Regions from separate parts of the Paenibacillus hebaui genome, predicted to be linked through region 2. Evidence: riboswitches for the same ligand, from Rfam matches in the RefSeq annotation. Region 2 holds a riboswitch; each other region holds the start of a gene.

Region 1 (6,146 bases), 1.5 Mb from region 2:
TCGTCTTTCTCGTTACCACTGGCTAATTCTACATTTGCAATACGCGGTTTATAAGACATGGATATCACCTGTTAATTCAAATTTGGTTCATGCAATGACACTTCTCAGTACTAAGTCATATTAAAGAAATTTTAGTTCGATGTCAACTCGGGCGCATCTACCCACCAAACAGAATATCCAGAATGGTACCCACCTGCCCCTGTTTTTTCCCCTTCAGCACATCCGGATCGAACACCTCAACATATCCACAAGAAGAACAGGCCACAAAAAGATAATGATTATGCTGAATATCAAACATCTTGCTAAGACCCGCCCCTGACATGGACACTTCCTTGATATTGCAATCCGTGCCTCTGCACTTGGTGCATACAAATCGTCGCTCGATCATCTCTTCAATACTCATTATTGTTCCCCCTTTTATCGAATCTATGACATCAAGCAAGAGTAATTATGTAAAATAGTACGCTGTCTGTTATGCTATCTCCTGCATCGCATCTGTATTACACAAAAATAACAAAACCCTGCCGATTGCCAGCAGGGCCTTGTACTTGAACGTCAGGTATTGAGAATACCCTGTTCTATATGTTCCCCGTTATTCCTTTGGGAGTCGAATCATTACACAACGTTTAATACCACATCAATATTACCACGTGTCGCTTTGGAGTATGGACAGAAATCATGTGCTTTGCGAGCAAGGTCTTCCGCTTGACTATGATCCACACCAGGCATACTAACATCCAGACGTACGGACAGTTGGAAACCATCATCCGCAGGATCTTTACCGATAGATACATTGCTTGTTACGACCACATTTTCCAATTTCACACCCGCTTTGCGCGCTACATTGGCAAGAGCACTTTCATAACATGCGCCATATCCTGCTGCAAAAAGCTGCTCAGGGTTGGTTCCTTCACCACCGGAGCCTCCCAGTTCCTTCGGCATTTTCAGATCATGCTTGAGCACACCATCTGAAGAAGCCACCGAACCTGTACGTCCACCTTTAACTGTCGCTGTTGCTGTATATAAAGCTTCCATTAAGAATCTCTCCTTCACCTTCAAGTTTTTTGCTGCCTACAATTCAATTTAAACTTCTGGCTCATTTTGAAACGTATTTTGATTCTTTATTCAGCTTTTACATCTTTATCGTTTTCATGCATGTGGAATGAATATCGGTAATTTATGCAAGGTTGGGTAATATACGAAGACACGAATCCCTCTTTGAACTAATCTTGTCCTTCTACACAAAAGTTGCACTAGACAAAAATAATTGAGGGAGTACAATGTAAGTATCGACATAAACATTTAGACATGAGCATTTTGCATAAATCCAAATAGCGTGGTTAAAAAATTTCAATTTCACTTTCCAGATTTAATTCAAGGAGCGACACCGTTCCTCTTCCTACAGAATATCAAATCTTCAAAGACAGGTGATTATATAATGAGTAAAAAGAATCCCTTCAGCGCGCCTTCAAATGAACCAGTGGCGGCTACAGGGTTGACCCCTTCTCTGGGAGAAGCCCATAGCTCCATGAAAGTGCCACAGAACGCCGCCTGGTGGAAAAAATTCCTTGCCTTTGTTGGTCCAGGGTACCTCGTTGCCGTTGGTTATATGGACCCAGGGAACTGGGCAACCGACATTGCGGGTGGTTCTCAGTTCGGTTATACCTTATTGTCCGTTATTCTAATCTCGAACCTGATGGCTGTTGTATTACAGTCACTCGCTGGAAAGCTCGGGATCGTTACAGGACGGGATCTGGCTCAAGCCTGCCGCGAACGGTTCAGTATGCCTGTAGTCATCATGTTATGGATTTTGTGTGAGCTTGCGATTGCAGCCACCGACCTTGCCGAGGTGATTGGTTCCGCCATCGCACTGAAGCTGCTATTTAACATCCCCATGTTATACGGCGTCATTATTACCGCAGTCGATGTACTGATCATCCTGTTGTTACAAAATAAAGGCTTCCGCGCACTGGAATCACTAGTCATTGTGCTGATGGCTACCATCGCCCTCTGCTTCGGGATTGACCTATTTCTTGCCAAACCGGATATGGGTGGGGTACTCCATGGTTTTGTACCGAATGTCGAGATTTTACAAAATCCAGCCATGCTCTACATCGCCATAGGGATTATCGGAGCTACGGTTATGCCACATAATCTTTATCTGCATTCTTCCATTGTGCAGACACGTCAGATTGAACAAACACCTAAAGGTAAAAAAGAAGCGATTCTGTATTCCACCATGGATTCAACTATCGCATTAACGCTGGCCCTGTTCATCAATGCAGCCATCCTGATTGTGTCCGCCGCTGTATTTCATAGCGCAGGCATGACCCAGGTTGCTGAGATCACAGATGCTTATCATTTGCTGACACCCCTGCTGGGCACAACCATTGCAAGCATCCTGTTCGGTGTTGCTCTGCTCGCTTCAGGTCAGAACTCAACTCTCACCGGTACGCTATCCGGGCAGATTGTAATGGAAGGCTTCCTGAACATTCGCATTCCGGCATGGCTGCGTCGTCTCGTGACACGTCTAATTGCCATCATTCCGGCAGTTATTGTAACAGCCATTGCTGGAGAACACGGCACAGAGGAACTGCTGATTCTGAGCCAAGTCGTGCTATCACTGCAATTACCTTTTGCCGTCATTCCACTGGTGATGTTTACGAGTGACAAAAAAAGCATGGGTGCATTTGCCAACAAATTGTGGCTCAAAATCATCTCCTGGATCATCGCTGGAGTTATTGTTGTTCTAAATGTATACCTGATTATCCAAACCATCCTCTTGTTCTAATAACATTCTAATAGCAGCAACCCGAGCACAAAGCAAATAACTCAAAAAGGCTGATCGTCTCAAGTCACGTATCTCTTGAGACGATCAGCCTTTTATACTGCTGTGCAGCAACTTTACCATGATAGAATAATTGCTACTATATATTTTCAGTTTCCTAATCCCGATCTATGACCAACAGAGGCAGAAGCTGCTCCAGTGATTCAATCGTCCAGTCTGGACGCTCCTCATCATCACGCTCTGGCTGGAATCTGCCATACCCCTGTAAAATCCGTATCGTGTGCATCCCCAGCTTCTTCGCAGGCATGATGTCATTATCAATCCGGTCGCCGATCATTACCGCTTCCTCGGGTTTACATCCTGCCTGTTTCAGCGCTACAGCATACAGCTCAGGATCAGGCTTGGACACTCCTTCTTCAGCCGAACAGGCGAGCACATCCACATATCTGCGCAACCCGTAGCTCTCCAGCCGATCTTCTGTCCCCGGACTCTGATTGGCAATGATGCCAATCTTATAATGCTCCGACAAGGTCTGGAGAACAACGTCGGCAGACGCAAAGGGACGTTCAAGTTCCTTGCGAAACTTCAATCTTTCCTGAATCCGCTCCCGATGTTCGGCATCACTGATCCATGTGCGAATGGCTACTTTCATCGGCCACTGCTCATAATTTCGGTAACACAAAGCAAACAGCTCTCGTACCGTCTCTATTTTCACCGAATATCCTAACGCACAAGCCTCGCGAACAAACTGCCCGATAATATCATCCACTGGCTCCCATTCATCCACCAGCGTATCCCCTACATCAAAGAACAACCACTTTAACCCATGTACATCCGGCACGCCTATTCCTCCTTGTGAGCCACAGGAAAACGATCTCTTCCATTGCCTGAATCATAAAAAAGAAGACTCACCATCATGCATGAGTCTCCTCAGAATTCCGTTTATTTATAATTACAATTATAACAGGCAGCTGACACCGGATCAATCACAAGCGAGCGCATTAACCATTAAGCAAGAACCCAACCTCACCATTTAAAGAATAAACAATTCGGTCTGCTCCCATACCTCGGTAGATTCCTTTAGGATGGCTTTGCTCTGTAATAACACATAGAGACTTGGAAGTCCATGAGCGACAGATCTGTAAATACCGACAGGTCAGGTTTAGACTGTTCTCAAAAATAAAAACGTTGCCGACGCTGCCCTGCGGCAGAAACCATTTCTGAGCTGCAGCCGTATTCATGCGAATGACATGCTCCACTCCAATTCTCCGAAGCCTCCGTTCTTCCCCTGCACTGTTGGTCAGAACGGCAAACGGCATTTTTTTGTACATCAGCAGCTTGATAAATTTACGGCCTGCCTCATTTGGAGCAGTCACTAAGATCATCTCTTTATCCATCATTCGTTCCTCCCTTAGCGTGAAAAGACAACAAAAAAGAAGCGTGGGGGACCAAGGCCTCCCGGACGCTTCTTAAATAATTCATAGCGAAAAACGCCATGAACCAGCGTACGGCTTGTTGCCTCTCCCTTTAACGCTTACGAGGTTAGCTGACGGATTCGGGCGCGAGAGTCGCCCTATTTCCGGCTGTCACCGGAAAATTCACCCCATGGATGCCTACTGTCGTGAACAGCGCATCCTGTTGGTTCCCCCGTTTCCCACCCATGAAATGAATGGAAACTCAGCGATTAAAACATCGTTCCTTATTATGATTAATCAGAGCGATATTATCGTTTGTTTCGTTTTTCATGTAAAAAATTTAATTTAAATTGAAATTACGATATGAATCATACACCCGCGCCCAATCGGTGTAAAGTCTTCACAGATCACCGAATCGGCGGATTTTCACCATTCCATGCCAATAATAACGCTTACATCGTATTTATACTACATGCAAGTCTTCAAATCTCTCTAATTCTCTTTTTTTCAAAAATCATGAGGAATATCATTCACAGTTTATACAATACATGCCCTAAATGAGCATAAAAGACGATATTAATTTTGCATTATTTAATTGCAATCAATATAATAGGTAATAGAAGAACACATAATAGGAGGCGATTCTCATGTCAGTCTATGAATACAAAGTAAACACCCTTCGCGGTCAGGAAGTTGAAATGTCTGAATATCGTGACAAAGTACTGCTTATCGTGAATACAGCAAGCCAATGCGGCCTCACACCCCAATTCAAAGGTCTGCAAGAGCTGCAAGACAAGTTTAAGGACTCCCCTTTTGAAGTTCTCGGTTTTCCAAGCAATCAGTTTGCACAGGAAAAAGGCTCTTCCGACGATATTGCTGAGTTCTGCCAGATGAACTATGGTGTTAGCTTCCCGATGTTTGAGAAAATCGATGTGAATGGTTCGAGCGCGCACCCTCTCTTCCAGCATCTCAGCAAAGAGGCTCCTGGTGTGCTCGGCTCCAAAGCAATTAAGTGGAATTTCACCAAATTCCTTGTCGATCAGAACGGACGTGTTCTGAAACGTTATGCACCCAAAACAACACCTGACAAGATTGAGGCGGACATTAAGGATTTGCTTAAATAAGCCATTGGCATAAATGCAATAAATAACATAATAAGGTCATCCGAACCCGTGGAGAACAACAATTCAACCTGGGCAAACGGATGACCTTTTTCGTTTGCGGATCTGCCTATCCGTACAATAAAAAAAAGAAGCCACCCAATATGGGAAGCTTCTTCTTATCATTCATTATGATGCGGGCGAGAGGACTCGAACCTCCACGGGCATACGCCCACTACCCCCTCAAGGTAGCGTGTCTGCCATTCCACCACGACCGCATGTCGTAAATAATCGGCAACAGAATTGATTATACCCGGTTCATATTTAAAAGTAAAGTATTTTTTCAAATGTCATTTTAACGTTCGTTTTTTCTTCATAAAACGGATATTCTCGTCATTTTATCCTATCAAATGCATATCATTACATTGGATCTCATTTCACCTTTAAAAACTACTCATCAAGTCATATATAATAACACAAAAACTATTTTACTTTAAATACCAGAGAACTATTGACAAAAATCAGATATTTGTGTGATTATATATAACATATAATTCGGATTTACACACATAAAACAAACTAAACAGGAGTACAAATGTTATTTAACATAACATTTAACGAATGTAGGAGGCGAAAGATTGTGAACCGTGGGAATAAGCTGCTCGATTATGTCAAACTGCTTGATTCCTCTATCCAGGTCGGAGGGTTTACTCATTCCTTCGGTATGGATGCCCATATCGCTGAAGGTACCATTCGTAATGCTGAAGATCTGGAATCGTTCATGCGTTGTCAGTTGCACCCCAGTATCGTTCGTCTTGAAGGTATGGCGATTAAAGGTATTTA
Region 2 (6,146 bases):
TATCCAATAGCGTGTTTTTAGCCATTGTCGACGACCACCTCTTTTGTTGTCCATTATACCGGATTTTACAGTCATTGTCAAATCAAAACTAATTATTATAGCAGTATCAAAAAGTTGTTGTCAATGAATTTTTTCCAAACAAAAAAAAGCCCCTTATTAGGGCTTTTTTCTGCCATCATCAGACGGCTGATGGATTCACTTTTAACGTTGACAAATCATTTAACCCTGGCAGACCTACCCGGTAACTGCCCCGTGTCTCAACACCACCCACACCCTGGCTGCCACTGATCGTATTATGCAGAACGTCATTCATGTTCACCGTATCCCGAACCGAAGTGAAAGCCGCCTTGGCTGCCACATATACGGGATCAAGGGCATGAATAAGAATTCGTCCCGGCGAACTGGCAAAGTTTGCCCCAGCCCGCAGCAGCGCTTCAAAATGGGACTGACAGGCTCCAGCTACAATGGTGAGCGCGTCTAGGTGCCGCTCATACTGCCTTGCAACCTGAATAGCCGCCACAAAATTCTGGGAATTTTTATAGCTCCCCAAACTATATAAATCATAAGGCTGACGCGTCTTCAGCACCCCGTCGTGACCTGTAATGACCACGATATCAGGACGTACTTTAGGTAATAGACGGTATAAGGTATCTGCCATAGCCGACTCATGAACATATTGTCCTTCTGCGGGAACACGAAGCTGTTCATAGAGATTCATGCTTTTCTTCAGATAATTGGGATCGCCGTCCAAATGCAACACTTTGCCGGGCATCTCGAAATAAGCGGGGTCCTGCTGAGCAGACCATTCCTGAACCAGACCTGCGCGGTTGCGTTCAGCCTGTTCCATTCGATTCTGTTGCAAGCGCGAGAGGGTCTGATGTGCCTTCACATGCGCTTGCCTGGTCTTGGCACTTTGCGGCTCGTAGGGAACCTGTATCAAGTCGTCCATCGGGGAATCGGCTAACAGTCGGAACTCGGTCCCTTTAATGATCGCACCGTCCAACTGAAGGCCTTCTACCCGGAAAGTCACATCTCCGCCGTATGACTTCCGAACGACCAAGTCTCCGATATTCATCAACGTAATCACCTCTACCCCATCGTATGGGCAAAGACCCGGTTTGGTTCATTCGAATTTTACAGCGCTGCGCGTACCCCTGCTTCCCACAGTACGGTGCTGAGTGTAGCATACTCCTGCAGACTTAACGTCTCTCCGCGTCGGGACGGTTGAATTCCTGCCTGCTCCAGCAGTTGGTCTGCCTGTTCCCTGTTCTCCTTTGTAAAGAAGCGGGCTTTCAGGTTGTTGGAGATTGTTTTTCTCCGCTGGGCAAAAGAAGCCTGTACCACTTCAAAGTAGTGTGCTTCATCAGGAATCTCAACTGGTGGTTGCTCACGTACCTTGAGTTTAATAACAGCTGACTCCACATTAGGCTGCGGAATGAAGACCGTAGGAGGCACAATACACACGAGCTCAGGCATACTGTAGTACTGAACTGCGATGCTCAGACTGCCATAGTCTTTCGATCCCGGTGCAGCAGCCATACGTTCAGCCACTTCCTTTTGAATCATGACAACAATGCTGTCTACCGGCAGCTTCTCTTCCAGGAGCTTCATCATGATTGGCGTCGTTACATAGTAAGGCAGATTTGCTACTACACTTACTTTATCCACTGTTGCAAAATCCGTGCGGAACAGCTCGGCCAGATCAAGCTTCAGCACATCCCCATGATGCACACGTACATTCGGATATGGCTCCATCACTTCTCCTAGGATAGGGATCAAACGCTGGTCAATCTCTACGGCTGTGACAGGACCAGATACCCGAGCCAATCGCTCTGTGAGTGCTCCAATACCCGGCCCAATCTCCAGTGCCCCCTTGGACTCGTCCAAATCGGCTGCGTTAACGATTTTGTTTAATATATTTTGATCGATCAGAAAGTTCTGACCCAGACTTTTCTTGAATGAGAATCCATGTCTTTGAATAATCTCTTTGGTTCGTTTGGGCGTTGCAATTTCTATCGTTTCTTCCTTGTCCTTCATATGCTCACAATCCTTCACGTTCAATTTGCGCTAATGCTGCGGAGAACTCTTCCCGTGTAATTTGAAATACACTCAGACGTTTGTGAAACTGCTTGCCGTTACAATATCCAATACCCAGCAGATTGCCCATCTCCATGCGCCGTGCAGCCGCTTGCGGGTGTACGATAAGCCCTGCGGCAATCAGGTCCTCCCAATCGATCAGGCTCGGGGCACCCTCGTATGAAGTATGTACGCGCGCCAGAGCATGCCGAATCGCCTCCGGTGAGGCGTTCTCGATCCCAATGTCCCCTTTGCGCGTTGCATCGGCTTCCGGAATGAAGGCGTGCTTGCAGCCTGGGACTTTATTGGCAATAATTTTACGAATGCGTTCGCCGGCATGATCCGGGTCTGTCAGTATAATGACACCACGTCTCTCTTGAGCGAGCGCAATCCGCTTCAGAATGCGCTGGTTGATTGCAGATCCACCTGTCTCGATTGTATCTGCCTGGACCGCGCGACGAATGGCTACGGTGTCGTCACGTCCTTCCACCACGATGACTTCTTTTATCATGTTCCATTTCTTCCTTTCTAACGCAAAAAGAAGAGGAATATCCTCTTCTCTGCCAAACGGCGGGGGAGACTGCATTCAGACCCCTCCGCCGCATATTCCGCATGAATCAATCATGCAACTATTTTATAGCATTCCCATTTCAAAGTAAAACGAAATTAGTTCGCTTCCGGCTTCACCGGACCGATTACATAAACCGTCTTGCCTTTCTTACGTCCGAAATTCAGGGCATGCTTTACACTATCATAATACACATCAATTTTGTGGCCTTTAATCGCACCACCTGTGTCTTCCGCACGACGGAAGCCAAGGCCTTCGATATAGACCCACCAGCCAATTGGAATGATTTTAGGATCAACCGCAATGGTGCGCCCTTCCGTTACACGAGTACCGGAAGCTGTTTTAGTACCAATGCCAGGCTCTTCGGAAGAGTAGGCAGTCATGGATACGTTCTTAAGGACTTTGGAGTATTTAAAAGAAGTCCCCGATACGTTAACTACTTTGCTGCCCGAGGCAGATGTTTTCTTCGAGTTCGTTGTCGTTGCTTTTTTGGTTGTAGATGTTTTAGCCGATACCGTCTGAATCTTCGGTTCTTTCACGACTGGTTTAGCCTTGGTGCCAACAGCGATCACTTTATCAACTCGATTATTAGCAACCGATTTGCCAACCATTTTTTTGGAGACCAATTCTCCATCTTGGAACACCTTTTCAATATGCTGTACAATGGTGCCTTCTTTACCACTGACAACGACGCGATTGTCGCCTTTGTACAAGCTAGGGTCAGCCGTTTTGATCACTTTATAAGCAACCGGCTGTTTCACATCTACTGTACGCTTTGTTACACGCACTACACGGATTTTCATGTCCGCTTTAATGTTGGTCCCAAGTGCAGGATACACTTTATCTTTACTTGCAATCTGAATACCTGATTTTTGAATCGCATCTTGGACCGATGAATCGGTTGTATACAGAGTCTTGGTGTTTCCGTCTGCCGTAATATTAACTGGAACGGCCCGCTCAATAACGATGCGGTCTCCATCTGCAATGGCCCCGTTCAAGGGCATGGATACCTGATCGTGAGGGCTGACTGTGATTGACTGCTCCTCCAACATTTCTTGAAGCATTCCTGTACGAGTCTCTACCGCTTGAGCTTTGCCATCAATAACCAGTGAAATTTGCTTCCCGGCCTGACCGTAAACGACTAACAAGATCATGATTGTAAGCGCAATTGAGAAAATCGCGATCAATGCCATTTGACGCAAGTTCTCATGCTTCCACCGCAACGCGAAAGACTTACTGGATGATCGTGACTCATGGGTCTCTTCTGGTTGGAATGTGCCCACTTCTCCGTCCTCCTTCATAGCCTCGCCGTCTAAAGTAATGCATGATGTCTTTGACGTGACTATACCAAATTTTCTACAGAACACAGGTTAGACTAACATAACCGGTTCTGCACCATGAACCAATCTTCGCAACATGATGTCATCGTCCTGAATACTTACCGTATGATGACTGTCTTTCTTTTATTCAAAAACAAAAAAGCCAAAGAAAGAGTTTAAGAGGAACTCTTTCGTGGCTTCCGAATGATTTTGAATATCGGAAATTCATGCACGAGGTTGCCTCTCTTTTTCCGCTTGCGAGGTTAGCTGTCGGGTTCGGGCGAAAGAGAGCCGCCCTATCTCAGGTCATCCGCTCATGGCGGACGCCCTTGAATTCACCCCGAGACCCAAAGAAGAAATCAAATACGGCTTCGCAGATCCATTCGCTGTTTTGGGTCAGCGAATGTTGCGCATCGGTTACTTCCACCGATGTTTAAGCCCTATTGGTTCCCCCGCTCTCCGTTAACGGAGACTCAGCGAGACTGATTCATGAAAGTAATGTTGTTTCATCGGAAAGTGTCCCTTTGTTCATCCCCCGAACATCTGTCCAATTTTCCGCGCAACAATTCACTGAAAAGATGATATCCTGTTTTGATGCATGTTGTAAAGCATCGATCAAGTACGTTTTTCTGAATATTTGGTTAAAATATTGTAATATTCTTGATTTATTTGGATCAAAGAGCAAATTAACTCCGCTTAACTCCCTTTTTCACCTGATTTACTCGATATCTTAACGAATCCCAAATCGTTCCATGGCATTTTTGGTTGTTATTGCAGCAATTTCCTCTAAGGAAATACCTTTAATTTCCGCAGCTGCTGCCGCAACCAGACGTACATGCGCTGTCTCATTTCGTTTGCCACGATAAGGATGAGGTGTCAAATAAGGAGAGTCCGTTTCGAGAAAAAACCGATCCATAGGGACCTTCTCAAGTACCTCCTTGGGCTGCTTTGCATTTTTGAACGTGATTGGCCCACCAAAGGACAGATGAAAGCCCAGATCCAGGCACATTTTCGCCGTTTCCCAGCTCCCAGAGAACGAATGCATAACTCCGCCTACCTCGCCCGCCTTCTCTTCACGCAAAATCTTAACAATATCCTCGTGCGCATCCCGATTATGGATCACAATAGGCATATTCACTTCACGAGCCAGAGCAATTTGTTGTCGTAATACGCGGTGCTGCACTTCCTTCGGCGAAGTATCCCAATGATAATCCAATCCAATCTCACCGATGGCAACCACTTTTTCATGCTTGCATAAAGATGCAATCCATTCCAGATCGCCCTCCTGCATCGTGATCGCATCTACCGGGTGCCAACCTACAGCTGCGTATATAAAATCATAGGTCTCAGCCAGCTTCATCGTGGATGGAATGGTCTCCCGGTTAAAGCCAACATTGATCATACGGCCAATCCCTGCATCCACAGCACGCTGAATCATGTCCTCGCGGTCCTCGTCGAATTGCGGTGCATCCAAGTGAGTATGTGTGTCGAATAACATCATGTATATTGCTCCCTTCGTGTCGAATAAATATTATCCCTTTTCTCAACTAATCATTACCGAAATTAAATTCATATGAATTCCTAAGATTTAAATTTTAGTCCATTTTCATGACTTGATTCCTTTACTTGGCAGGCACATCATCAACATATGGAGATATCCTGCGATTTTAAATCTATATATAGCTAAATTCCGGCCAAATCAGATGTTTCCAAAATGCTCTGATTACAAAATTATGTCGATCTACATATACTCTCCATTAAAGCAGATTACTGTATCATGGAAAATAGCTCTTTTAGAAAGCCTTTTGCATGCATATTCATCATTAGAGTTGGACCTATTATGAGAAGTAGGGGCGAATATGGGACGGTAATTCATGAATAATCGGATCTACCTTATTTTGCGGATAATACAAGTGATGTTTTCCCCGATGAAGACCACTGATTGAACGGACAATATCGGAGACTTCCGACAACTCATGTAACTTATCCTGCCGATCAAGCAGGAGAATCTGCTTATCCGTCGACTCATTCGGGCGAAACACATCATACGGGTTATCTGTTGGAAAATCAATTTCAAGATCATACTCGGGATTGAGACCTGCTTTAATAAAGGCTTCCCGAATCTCTTCAATCATGCTTAAGTCGATCTGTTCAAGCTCAACATACTTATATAATTTGCGATC
Region 3 (6,146 bases), 3.2 Mb from region 2:
CGTGTAATTGTATCAAAATGAATACCCATAATAACGGTCACTGTTACCTGCAAGTGAGCCGCTGCCTTGCGAGCAAGACGTTCACACAGCTCTTGTTCTTTGTGCCCTGGAATTTGAACCGTAGCCCCACTCACTCGATCACGATCGGAGTAAAATGTCGCAACCGCTCCGATATGCGATTTTCCTCCAGTCACCAGAAAAACCTTATCTTCTCCAGCTTCAATTACCTGCAAACGAACGGATTTCAAGTCATATGTATTCATCTAATCCACCTATCCTTTTTTATATATGATATCTATGGTGGAATTATCGCTGGGATTGAAAAAATGAGCAATGAAACATCTCACAGCACGCATATTCGTTGGATTCTTCGGGCATACCATAGAGAACGCAAACTGGGAAAAGGAGGCCGCTATCATGCGTGTACGCCTCATTATGTTATCGGTCATAATTATTCTTCTTGGAGGGAGTTATTCTCCTGCTTTGTTATGGGCTGCTTCAAGCCTGCAAAGTGAACCCGCTTCGAATTCCAATTCTTCACAAGAAGAACAGCTGACACTTGGACAGCTCCGACAAAAATATGCTGATACATTCAAAACCAATGGTCCCTCTACGAAACAGGTCGCACTGACGTTTGATGATGTCCCTGATCCACGGTTCACCCCGCAGGTTCTGGATATTTTGAAGAAATATAAGGTAAGAGCTACTTTTTTCATTGTGGGAAGCCGTGCAGAGAAACACCCGGATCTGGTGAAACGCATGGTGAAGGAAGGACATATCGTAGGCAATCACAGTTATAATCATCCCGAGTTCAGCAAGCTGACCATGAATGCATTTCGTAAACAAATCCTACATACAGGAGATATCATTCGCAATCTAACAGGTTACACGCCCAAGATGATTCGCCCACCCTATGGGGACATTAATGAACAACAGCTGCAATGGGCTGCCAGACAACATTACAGCATTGTGAACTGGAACGTTGATTCACTAGATTGGAAAGGTCTTTCCAAAGACAAGGTGAAAGAAAACATCCTATCCGCCGTGAAACCCGGTTCAATCGTTCTGCAACATGCAGGAGGCGGTGTGGGATCGAATCTGAGCGGTACAATTGAGGCACTTCCTGAAATCATTGAGGAGTTGCGTAACCACGGGTATGATCTGGTAACCTTGGACGAAATGTTGGGGCTGCCAAAGGGCAAGAATTAGAAAGCTTCCTTTACGGGTATCCTCGCATGGATCAGCACTAGAAGCAGGTGTGTACTGACGGATAATAACATCACTCGTTCAGATTCTACTGCGTCCTTCGGCTCTTTCAGCTTCGCTGCCATCGGGTATAAAAAAGGTGTCCGTCAATCACTTTAACCGTGACCGATGGACACCTTTTTTTTCTTGGATGGATGCAAGACCTATCTCTGTGTTATTTCAAAATATACAACTCTACATTCTGGAAGCCAAATGTGCTCACAGACTGTTTACTTCCAGGGATAAAGATATCAATCCGATGGCCTTTGATAGCGCCTCCCACATCACGTGCTGTGGCTACAAATGCCTGTTTCGGCAGTCCGGGATGACTATGACCTGTCACCAGCACTTTAGTACCCAGTGGAATTACAGATGGATCTACTGCGATCGTGCCCAATTCTAGTGCATTACCGAAGTAATCCACCGCACCCCATCCCCCGTTTTCGGATGCATCTGCAGAGTATGCCGTTGCTTTCACATCCACTGCCTTGCTGTAATCGAACGTTTTCCCCCAGGCTTGAACGACCTTGTTATCTGCGTTGACATCCAGACTTGCTGTCGTGACTGTTTTGGCCTGTGATTTAGCCTCAGGAGCCGCAGCAGCTGCAGATACCGTGTTTGCTTTGCCAGGAATCGTAATTTTTACACCACCATAAATGTTGTAAGGCGAAATGTCATTATTAGCTTTTATAAGTGTGTTAAGTGCTACTCCATATGTCTTCGATAAGGTGTAGAAGGTATCCCCTTCTTTGGCCACATGAACTGAATCTGCGTGAGCCGGAACGGCTTGAATGAGCATTACTGCGGTCAGCAATGCTGTTGCTGTTTTGGCTATACGTTTCTTGTTAATCATGGTCTTCCTCCCTCATTATGCCTGCGAAGTTAGTTGTCGGATTCGGATAGAGGAGACCCACCCTATAGGTACTAAATCACATTCCATACGTTATGTACGACCTAATTCACCCCAAGCAGCGTGCTATAGATCTTCCCCTGCACAATCTGCATCGTTACATCCTCCACACTTCCCACTCTGAAAGTTTCGGCAGGAACAATATATCACAATATTGTAACCTATAGTTGTAGTAAATGTTACCAAATACGTGTACAGCGTTTAATCCATGTGGATTAAATAAAGGTTTTTCAAGAAATTGTCTATAAAAAATGATTAATATCGGTAACAAAAACGTTACTTTTTATGTAAATTCATTCTTATGCTACCCATAAAAAAGAGCCTTACCGACTTGAAGTCAGTAAAGGCTCTTTTTTGATACTATCTCAAGCAATGCATATACCAAAATGGCATGAGTAATCGTAACAAATTAATTAAAGCACTTTGGCAAGGAAGTCACGTGTACGTGCATGTTTGGGTTGACCAAACACTTCTGCCGGTGTTCCCTCTTCAACAATAACTCCGCCATCCATGAACAAGATACGGTCACCCACTTCACGAGCAAAACCCATCTCATGCGTTACGATAACCATCGTCATACCGCCTTCAGCAAGCCGTTTCATGACATCGAGCACTTCCCCGACCATCTCAGGGTCCAGCGCCGAGGTAGGTTCATCAAACAGCATTACATGTGGTTGCATGGCAAGTGCCCGTGCAATGGCGATGCGCTGCTTCTGTCCACCAGACAGTTGATTCGGGAATGTATCCTTTTTATCAGATAAGCCAACCGTTTTTAGCAGGTCCGCTGCAATTTGGTCCGCTTCCTGTGACGATTGTTTTTTCACTTTAATAGGAGCAATCGTGATGTTCTGCTGCACCGTTTTGTGCGGGAACAGATTGAAATGTTGGAACACCATCCCCATTTTTTCACGCGTTGCATTAATATTGTGTTTCGGGTCCGTGATCGACACGCCTTCGAAATCAATTTCACCTGAAGTAGGCTGCTCCAGCAGATTCAGACAGCGCAGGAAGGTACTTTTTCCCGATCCAGATGGACCGATGACCACAACAACCTCGCCTTTGCCGATTGTAACGTTAATGCCCTTAAGCACATCGTTGTTTCCATAAGATTTGTGTAATTGTCTAACGTCTATCACTTGCACTCAACTTCCTTTCCAATCGACCGAGCAGCTTGGACAATATGAATGTCAACACAAAGTAGATCGCTGCCGCAATAAGGAATGGATTCATTCCCTGGTACGTAATGTTTTTGACTACACTTGCCTGGTACATGATATCCACCATACCGATAACCGAAATAATGGAGGATTCCTTGATGATGGTCACGAACTCATTACCAATTGCCGGCAATACGGCTTTGAAAGCTTGTGGAAGCACGATATATCGCATTGCCGCGCCTCTCCCCATACCCAGAGAACGAGCCGCCTCCAATTGACCTCGATCCACACCTTGTATACCTGCACGGAAAATCTCCGCCAGATAGGCACCGCTATTAATGGAAAGTGTCATAATACCAGCCTGTAGAGCAGAGAAATTAATACCAAAGGTCAAGGAAACACCATAGTAGATAATCATTAATTGCACCAGCATTGGTGTACCCCGAATGACCTCAACATAGGCTGTTCCAATCCAGCGCAGAATGGCCACGTCATGCAGACGGAACAAACAGATGATCAAACCGATAATAACCCCGAAGAGTACGCCAAGTGCAGATAATAACAATGTGTAGCCTACGCCCGTTGCGTAGAAACTTTTGTATTGCCAGAAGATTTCAAAAATGTTCTGATTTTTGTCCAGCCTGTCCGCATTCAACTGGCTCGCTTCCGTAACCATTTGCTCGATTTTATTCTCGCTTTTCAGTCGTTCAAGCGTTCCGTTGACAGCAATCAGCAGCTCCGTATTACCTTTGCGAATACCGATTGCAGCTTCCACCTGTTCTTCATCAGGAACAGCAGGAGCCAGTCCAATGATATCGTCCAGATAACCAGCAGCGACCGTATCTTCCACAATTGCAGCGTCCACACGCTTCGTTTGCAGTTGCAGCACGATGTCGGAAATTTTATCGAGCGAGGTCAGCTTCGCACCCGGAATCTTCTGTCCGATTGTTTCCTGAATGGAGCCTTTTTGCACACCAATTTTCTGATTCTCCAGCTCAGCCATCGTTGGATATTTGTCTTTATCCGTGTTGCGAATCATGATGACTTGTTTTGATTTATAATAGGTGTCCGAAAAGTCGATGCTTTTCTTACGTTCATCTGTCGGAGTCATTCCTGAGATGACCATGTCCACGCGGCCACTCTGCAATGCAGGCAGCAGCCCGTCAAAGCCCATATCCTCAATGACAAGTTCTGCGCCGAGGTCGGCAGCAATTTCTTTAGCAATGGCAATATCAAATCCAACAATTTCGTCTTTTCCATCAATCACTTTATGGAATTCATATGGTGCAAAATCGGCACTTGTACCGAGCACCAGCTTTTTACTGCTTGAATTGCCTGTGGTTCCGGTTGCCAGCGCAGTAGGTGCGACTACTGTTAGCAAGACCACAAAGGCCAACAGCATCATGGTGTAACGACTAATCAATTTCAACCCTGTTCTCCCCTTATAATACTTTGTGTTTGTGTGCTTTCTCAAGTTGATGCCTGAGTCATTATAAAGTACAATGCATGATTATGCAATGCATTTTGACATTACAATTCCTGACTTGTTTCTGAAATAAATAGGCCAATATGATATAATTATCGAATTATTTTCATTTTTTCATAAGGAGTCCACAATGATGACAATTAACAAAACACAAATTCTAACGGTTATTGATCAATATGCTTCCCGTTTCAAGGAGATTTCATCATACATTGGTGCGAATCCCGAACTTGGGAATGAAGAATTTCTCGCTTCTGCTCGTCTGAAGGAAGAACTTGCCTACCACGGTTTCACCGTAGAAGCACCTGTGCTTGGGCTGGATACTGCATTTATCGGTACGTATTCGGCTCCCAAGCCAGGGCCGACCATTGCGTTGCTGTGTGAATATGATGCATTGCCGGAGATCGGTCACGCCTGTGGTCATCATCTGATCTGCATGATGAGCTTAGGAGCAGCCGTTGGCCTGAAATCCATACTGGATGAAGTGGGCGGAACATTGAAAGTGTTCGGTACACCTGCGGAAGAGACACGGGGAGCCAAAGTGCCTATGGCTGAAGCTGGTTTCTTCGATGATTGTGATATCGCTCTTATGGCTCATCCTTATTACGCTTACGAGAAGTCAGGCAGTTCCCTAGCGATCGATGCAGTGCAATTTGAATTCCATGGAAAATCCTCACATGCTGCTGCAAGTCCGCATGAGGGCATTAATGCACTTGATGCCGTGATTCAGACATTTAACGGAATTAACGCATTCCGCCAGCAAGTAAAAAGTACGGTTCGGATTCACGGTGTCATTAACAGCGGAGGTCAGGCGGCCAACATCATCCCTGACTATGCTTCGGCTCAGTTTTATGTACGAGCTTCAACGAGGAAAGAACTAAATATCCTCACCCAGCGTGTGATTCAGATCGCGGAAGGTTCTGCCCTTCAAACCGGCTGCCGACTGGTTACCTCCAATTATGAGACTTCTTATGATGAAATGGTCACCAATGAATCACTATCTGCTGCTTTCAGTGAAAATCTGCTCGAACTCGGCATTTCTCAGGAGGAGATTGTGAGCGGTAACGACCATGGTTCCATGGATATCGGGAATGTTTCCTTGCGTTGTCCAGCAATCCACCCCTATATTCGTGTCGTGGACGAAGTTCATACGCTTCATTCCATTGAATTCCGTGATCTCGCACTGCAAGACCGGGCCCTGGATGGCATGATTCTGGGAGCCAAAGCACTTGCTGCAACAGCCTACGATATTCTGACCCAGCCGAAACTGCTGCAAAGCATTCGGACAGAGTTTGAGCAAGCCATTCGCTGATTTTCCATTACAAAACATATATCTAGGGGCGCTTCGGGC
Region 4 (6,146 bases), 2.3 Mb from region 2:
CAGCCATTCGGGTCTTCCCTTTTTGGGTTCCATGGGCATGTGTACAATCACATCCATTCCTTTTTCATGGGCTGCGATCGCATCTTTCTTGGTGGTAGATAGAAAAGGCATGACCGCAACGGTTAACTTGACGGGCATTGCCAGAATTTCGGCTGTTCCCTTCATGTCATTCCCGACATCATCAATGATAATTGCCATTTTTTTATGATTCGATGGGGACTGAACATGTGGGGCGGCGATGCTCAAACGACCATTGCTTGAAACCATCTGATTATCTATGGTAGCAGGTCCTCTCATTATGTCTGAGGCTCCAGCTGTAGATCCTCCTGCCATACCGTCAACGTAAGTAAGGATTAAAAGTGTGATGCAACCTGCTAATAATCGATAACGCCTGTTTTCTTTACTCATTCTGAATTCCCTCCCTTAGGTCTGTGTTCTCATTGTTTGATAATGGAGGACGTTATATGTAAGTAAAGGCCTGCCTGACATTAAGGAAAAATTGTATAAACTCAAAAGCCTGCGTCATAGCAGGCTTCATTCCCCAATCCCGGACTTCCGTCCCAACGAGGATCTCAATTAGAAAAAAAGGTGTTTTCAGTTTTTTTCTGATATAAAACTGAAAACACCTTGTAAAAAGAGATTAATTAGAAAAAATACTGTAATTTGTCAGGTATTCAGTTTAGGAATAATTTAGTAGAATCAACAAAGGAAAGAAGTTCAAGTCAATTCATTTCTTTCTTAAGATTTATGAAAGGAGGTATTGAAAGGGCTTACATATTTTAACGCCTATTAGCAGCTATTCTTGGTCAAGGTTTTCCTATGTAACCATTTACCATTTTCGAGGAGGATGAAAGTAGTGAATTTAAAACTAAAAAAGACGATCAACGTTCTATTGGCTTGCTTAACAGCTCTTCCTCTCATGTTGACTGTACCCGCTCCCACTCAGGTTTCAGCAGCAAGCGATGCCACCGTTAATCTGTCTGCTGAGAAACAGGTTATTCGCGGTTTTGGTGGAATCAACCTTCCCGCCTGGATCGGTGATCTTACAGCAGCACAACGAGAAACTGCTTTTGGCAATGATCAGAACCAATTAGGCTTTTCTGTACTCAGGATCTACGTCGATCCGGACCGAAATAACTGGTATCGTGAAGTTCCAACAGCCAAACGTGCCATTGAAAAAGGCGCTATCGTATTTGCATCGCCATGGAATCCCCCGAACGACATGATTGAAACGTTCAATCACAATGGAGATACCAATGCAAAAAGGCTGAAATACAGCAAGTACGCTGCCTATGCACAGCACCTTAATGACTTTGTAACCTACATGAAGGATAACGGCGTGAATCTGTATTCCATCTCGGTACAAAACGAGCCGGACTACGCTCATGACTGGACCTGGTGGACACCCCAGGAAATCCTTCGTTTCATGAAAGAGAATGCAGGCTCCATTCAAAATACAAAAGTGATGGCACCGGAGTCCTTCCAGTATTTAAAGAATATATCTGACCCTATCCTGAATGATCCGCAGGCTCTCGCCAATATGGACATTCTGGGAGCACATACGTATGGAACCCAGATCAAAGATTTCGCTTACCCGCTCTTCAAGCAAAAAGGAGCCGGTAAAGAACTCTGGATGACAGAAGTATACTATCCGAATAGTGACAATAACTCAGCAGACCGCTGGCCAGAGGCACTGGACGTATCCTATCACATGCACAGCGCAATGGTTGAGGGCGATTTCCAGGCCTATGTATGGTGGTACATCCGCAGACAGTATGGTCCGATGAAAGAGGACGGAACGATTAGCAAACGCGGTTATAATATGGCGCATTTCTCCAAATTTGTACGTCCAGGCTATGTAAGGGTGGATGCAACTAAGAACCCGGATACCAATACATTTATTTCGGCATACAAGGGTGATAACAAGGTTGTAATCGTGGCAATCAACCGTGGCACTTCGTCAGCAAATCAGAAGTTTGTGCTGCAAAACGGCAATGCCTCTACCGTCTCCTCCTGGATGACGGATGCCAGTCGAAATCTGCAATCAGGCTCACCAATCAATGTATCCAATGGCGCCTTTACAGCTCAGCTTCCAGCCCAAAGTGTCACCACGTTTGTAGCCAGTTTAGGTGGTGGCAGTGGTGGTAATCCTGGTAGCGGTACCACATATGAAGCAGAGACAGGAACCACACTCACTGATGCAGTAATTGAAACGATTAATTCCGGTTACACTGGCTCCGGGTATGTTAATTTCAACGGCTCGACTAACTCCGCAATTCAGTGGAATGCCATCAATAATGCTGTAAGCGGAACCAAAAATGTAAAGTTTCGCTATGCCTTGGAAAGCGGGACCCGTAATCTCGATGTTTTCGTAAACGGAACCAAAGTGATCAGCAATACCCCCTTCTCAGCAACGGGAGGTTGGTCCACCTGGGTAGAAAAAACGATTCAAGTGCCCATGAACGCGAATACCAATACCATTAAAGTGGTAACGACCGGCACAGAGGGGCCAAATATCGATCGTATCCATGTATCGGCTCAGTAATCGTAACCAACAAAGTTGGGACGATATAACAGAAGAATTACATTTCATGTTATCAACACAAAAAAGGTTCCCCGAAGGCGTTAGCCTAACAAGGAACCTTTTATTGGATGCGGTCGAGAGGACTCGAACCTCCACGGGGGTTAGCCCACACGGACCTGAACCGTGCGCGTCTGCCAATTCCGCCACGACCGCATATTGTATATCTCCGACATTATGTATCTCGGCGACAAGAAATAATATATCATGTGGGATACAGCATGTCAATACTCAAAACAATATAATAAAACCCGAGCCAGACATTCATGTCCAGTTCGGGCTTCGCTTATAGCCAGCTATCGATGTACAATGTCAAGCCTCACGTTTGTTTAAATGTTACAGTTTGGAAGGCCAGTTGCCATACCATGCATAACCGCCTCTTCTTTCCTTATCAATATCACTTAATTTGTATCTAACAACCCCATCACGACCAATAAAGATCGGTTTATCTGTCCCCACTTCATAGAAGCGAGCCCAGATGGGTGCCGCTTTGGAATCAGCGACAATTTTGCTGTCTCCGTTTGCTCTTTCGTACTTGTATCCCGAAATCTTCACTTTGTTGAACCAAGCCTCTGCTCCTTTGATGGATGCCGTAATTTTGGCATTAGCAGGTCTGGTCTTCAGGAAATTAACAATCGTTACACTCTCACTAGCCGTCAGAGATGGTACTTCATAAATTCTTGCTCCTGCCGGTTGAAGGGAGCTGGAATCATGTTGTTGTCCCCACGCTGTCAACTTGCCACCTGAAACCACCTGTGTATTCAGGATAGCATCTACCCCTTTAGCAACTGAGTTGTTGCTTCGATTGGCAAGTGTGCTGTCGATAAACGAGAAGTCACCCTTGCGCGCTGCTACTTCATCCAGCATGTACATTACATTAATCATGGCATCGTCATTATAAGTAATGTGCTTGTGATATCCCGAGCTTTGGTAGACTTGAGGCCATCCGCCGTTCGAATACTGCATATTGATCAAAAAGTTGATTCCTTTGATCGCAGCAGCTGAGTAGCGCGGATCATTTGTCTTTTTGAATTCCTTAGCCAATCTTCTAATTTCTGAGTATGTAGCTTTATTGTCGATCGTGGACTTTGCCCATTCCCCGCTATTTTGACTGTAATCTTTTCTCCACCCTCCGTCAGCTCTCTGGTTCTTCAAAATATCAGAAAGACTGGCTGTAGTTCCGGAAGCATCAGCAGCAGACACGGTTCCAACAGGTTGGAATGCCACCCCAACAATAGATAGAACAAACGTGCATGCCAATACGAAAGATGCAAATCTCGCTTTAGGTTTTAACAATTCATTCACTCTCCCCAATTTTTTTTGATTACTACAAAATAAACCCCTTCCCTCCTCCTTTATTTATTTATCTAACCTTTAATATTTCTTTTTATCCAATATGTGGTATAGAATGAAGTTATCTTATGCAATAAAACGGATTTTGTCAATATTTGCAACAAAATGTAACAAAGCACTTGAATTGAACCTTTCGGGATCGTTTTAATCACAAAAGACAAACTTACTTATTTGTCCAATTGGATGACCGCTGAAACAATATTACTTTTTTGTCATCAAGCATATCTAGACGGCAACATCAATTCCACCTAAAAAGCTTGAATTCCTTTAACATTGAGGTGCTAAGAAGTTATTAATATAGGTTTGACATTTACGCATTTATGCAATATAGTGTCAAAAGGTTACAAAAACTTAATTATTCATTGCCGAGTTTCATGTTTGAAAACGGAGGAACCATTCTGGGTGAATTATTCTTGTACATAGGAAATATAGGGAACCTTCAACCGAACCCTTAGCTAACTCCGTAGGCATCGAAGGGAGAACAATAAATTTTGAAAAAGCTTATCATCTCTATTTTTGGAGCAGCAGTTCTATTCACATCCGGTGCAACAAGCACACAGGCAAGTAGTATTAACACCGTAGTTGACAACATGACTGGCATACCTTACAAATGGGGTGGTACTACTCTCGCCGGGTTTGATTGTTCAGGATTTATGAGATATATTTTCAACAAATATAGCATTGAGTTACCTCGTACTTCACAGCAGCAGGCCAAAGCAGGTACTCCAGTATCCAAGGCCAATCTTCGTACAGGTGATCTGGTATTTTTCAATACGATGGGCAACGGCGTTTCACACACTGGCGTATACATTGGTGGCGGACAATTTGCTCATGCATCAAGCAGCAAGGGTGTAAGCATCACCAAACTAGCGAATCCGTATTTCAACGATCGCTACGTAACTTCACGCCGGGTGACAGGACAATTTATGTATAACAAAATGCTCGGAAAAATATAGGTTTGGTCTGATATATTGCAAAGAGGAGGCTCCGGGTAAATCCGGAACCTCCTCTTTGTTTTGGGGCTTATGTTTACGAAACAGGTGTACTCTCGACTTCTATACTTAATGTAGCGCCTTTTGAACCCTCATGGCACCCTGAGACAGTGCATGTCCGCCTCCTACAGCTCCGGCCACAGCAACCGTCTCCATGATCTCCTGATCTGTAGCGCCCTTGGCACGGGCCTCTTCCACATGGTAGAACGTACATACCTCATTGTTCGCGAACAAGCCTATCCCGAGTGCAATCAGCTGTTTTGTCTTTGCATCAATGACTCCAGGCTGAAAACACTCTCCGGTAAACTCATGATAAGACTTCACTACACCAGGTAACACATCGCTCAATGCTCCAATCTGATCCTTGTAGGCATGAACTTTATCATTCATCAATGTCATAGCTTGCAGCACTTCCTCTCGACTATAGTTACAGAACGTCCTCACTGTACCTATCTTCTCTCCCGAGTGAATCATTTATGCCAAAACATCATGGTAATTCCAAGCATTGCTCGCATGGTCCCAGTAAAATCACAAGAGATTACTCACTAAGCGGGCTTTGGCGCGGCTCGCTGAACAGCTGATATCGGTAATGGCGATCCAGCTTAACAACACGCCGATTCTGACGGCGGATGAGTACCTGCTCGCCATCCCAGGCAACAACAATACCCGTTACATCGTTAGACTCCAGCTCGTCCCGCACCACTCTTACTTTTTCCCCCGATAAACGCAAGGTGTCCAATTCTGTATCACTAATCATGTCCATGGCTCCTATACTCCAAATTAATTTACAAAAAGAGACCTAAATGAAAAGTCATTTAGGTCTCACGTGACTGTATTGGACTGTCATGTCATTCGAAAATATGTCCCCGACTGAAAGTTACCGCTGCGCGTGCTCTTTGCTGTCGTTCTTCTCGAACCAAAAATCAAGCACTTTGGCGGACATCACACGTTCTTCAAGGTACGCAACTTGATGCGGTGTAAATTGTTCTTTCCAAGAGAAGGACAACTCTTCGCACAAGCCTACAATCGTCAGCAATTCTGACCAGGCAACATAGCGTTTGTACCAGAAAAATTGAGGATGTTCAATCATATAGGGATAAAGGTCATCGAATTCCGTATGTTTACAATCCAGGGCACGTTCAAAATGAACTTTCGATTTCGCCAGCTTATCAATAAAAAATTGTTCTGTTGCAGGTTGGTTCCCCATGGTGTTGCCTCCT

What was found. A riboswitch is a leader RNA that binds a small molecule or an ion and turns the genes downstream of it on or off. The one in region 2 is predicted to bind cyclic di-AMP.
Region 1: it holds a riboswitch for cyclic di-AMP, as region 2 does, so the genes downstream of both, ACR32F_RS06915 (hypothetical protein) here and ACR32F_RS00155 (ubiquitin-like domain-containing protein) in region 2, are expected to answer to the same signal.
Region 3: it holds a riboswitch for cyclic di-AMP, as region 2 does, so the genes downstream of both, ACR32F_RS17905 (3D domain-containing protein) here and ACR32F_RS00155 (ubiquitin-like domain-containing protein) in region 2, are expected to answer to the same signal.
Region 4: it holds a riboswitch for cyclic di-AMP, as region 2 does, so the genes downstream of both, ACR32F_RS10710 (C40 family peptidase) here and ACR32F_RS00155 (ubiquitin-like domain-containing protein) in region 2, are expected to answer to the same signal.

Annotation. Positions count from the first base shown of each region.
Region 1 covers NZ_CP196836.1:1,566,785-1,572,930, reverse strand. The annotation lists gene ACR32F_RS06940 (hypothetical protein) at 1-59, opposite strand, end outside; gene ACR32F_RS06935 (zinc ribbon domain-containing protein) at 158-403, opposite strand; gene ACR32F_RS06930 (organic hydroperoxide resistance protein) at 616-1,035, opposite strand; gene ACR32F_RS06925 (Nramp family divalent metal transporter) at 1,439-2,791, shown strand; gene ACR32F_RS06920 (HAD family hydrolase) at 2,946-3,629, opposite strand; gene ACR32F_RS06915 (hypothetical protein) at 3,790-4,188, opposite strand; cyclic di-AMP (ydaO/yuaA leader) riboswitch at 4,305-4,481, opposite strand; gene ACR32F_RS06910 (glutathione peroxidase) at 4,851-5,327, shown strand; tRNA gene ACR32F_RS06905 (tRNA-Leu) at 5,499-5,581, opposite strand; gene ACR32F_RS06900 (urease accessory protein UreF) at 5,944-6,146, shown strand, end outside.
Region 2 covers NZ_CP196836.1:31,432-37,577, reverse strand. The annotation lists gene veg (biofilm formation stimulator Veg) at 1-25, opposite strand, end outside; gene yabG (sporulation peptidase YabG) at 179-1,075, opposite strand; gene rsmA (16S rRNA (adenine(1518)-N(6)/adenine(1519)-N(6))-dimethyltransferase RsmA) at 1,135-2,037, opposite strand; gene rnmV (ribonuclease M5) at 2,042-2,587, opposite strand; gene ACR32F_RS00155 (ubiquitin-like domain-containing protein) at 2,743-3,927, opposite strand; cyclic di-AMP (ydaO/yuaA leader) riboswitch at 4,200-4,452, opposite strand; gene ACR32F_RS00150 (TatD family hydrolase) at 4,694-5,464, opposite strand; gene ACR32F_RS00145 (HD domain-containing protein) at 5,802-6,146, opposite strand, start outside.
Region 3 covers NZ_CP196836.1:4,053,300-4,059,445, forward strand. The annotation lists gene ACR32F_RS17895 (hypothetical protein) at 1-263, opposite strand, end outside; gene ACR32F_RS17900 (polysaccharide deacetylase family protein) at 418-1,209, shown strand; gene ACR32F_RS17905 (3D domain-containing protein) at 1,421-2,098, opposite strand; cyclic di-AMP (ydaO/yuaA leader) riboswitch at 2,101-2,300, opposite strand; gene ACR32F_RS17910 (amino acid ABC transporter ATP-binding protein) at 2,569-3,291, opposite strand; gene ACR32F_RS17915 (ABC transporter substrate-binding protein/permease) at 3,278-4,741, opposite strand; gene ACR32F_RS17920 (M20 family metallopeptidase) at 4,932-6,107, shown strand.
Region 4 covers NZ_CP196836.1:2,317,723-2,323,868, reverse strand. The annotation lists gene ACR32F_RS10730 (divergent polysaccharide deacetylase family protein) at 1-408, opposite strand, end outside; gene ACR32F_RS10725 (carbohydrate-binding protein) at 848-2,545, shown strand; tRNA gene ACR32F_RS10720 (tRNA-Leu) at 2,654-2,737, opposite strand; gene pelA (pectate lyase) at 2,918-3,877, opposite strand; cyclic di-AMP (ydaO/yuaA leader) riboswitch at 4,288-4,419, shown strand; gene ACR32F_RS10710 (C40 family peptidase) at 4,426-4,890, shown strand; gene ACR32F_RS10705 (carboxymuconolactone decarboxylase family protein) at 4,996-5,325, opposite strand; gene ACR32F_RS10700 (hypothetical protein) at 5,465-5,683, opposite strand; gene ACR32F_RS10695 (hypothetical protein) at 5,804-6,133, opposite strand.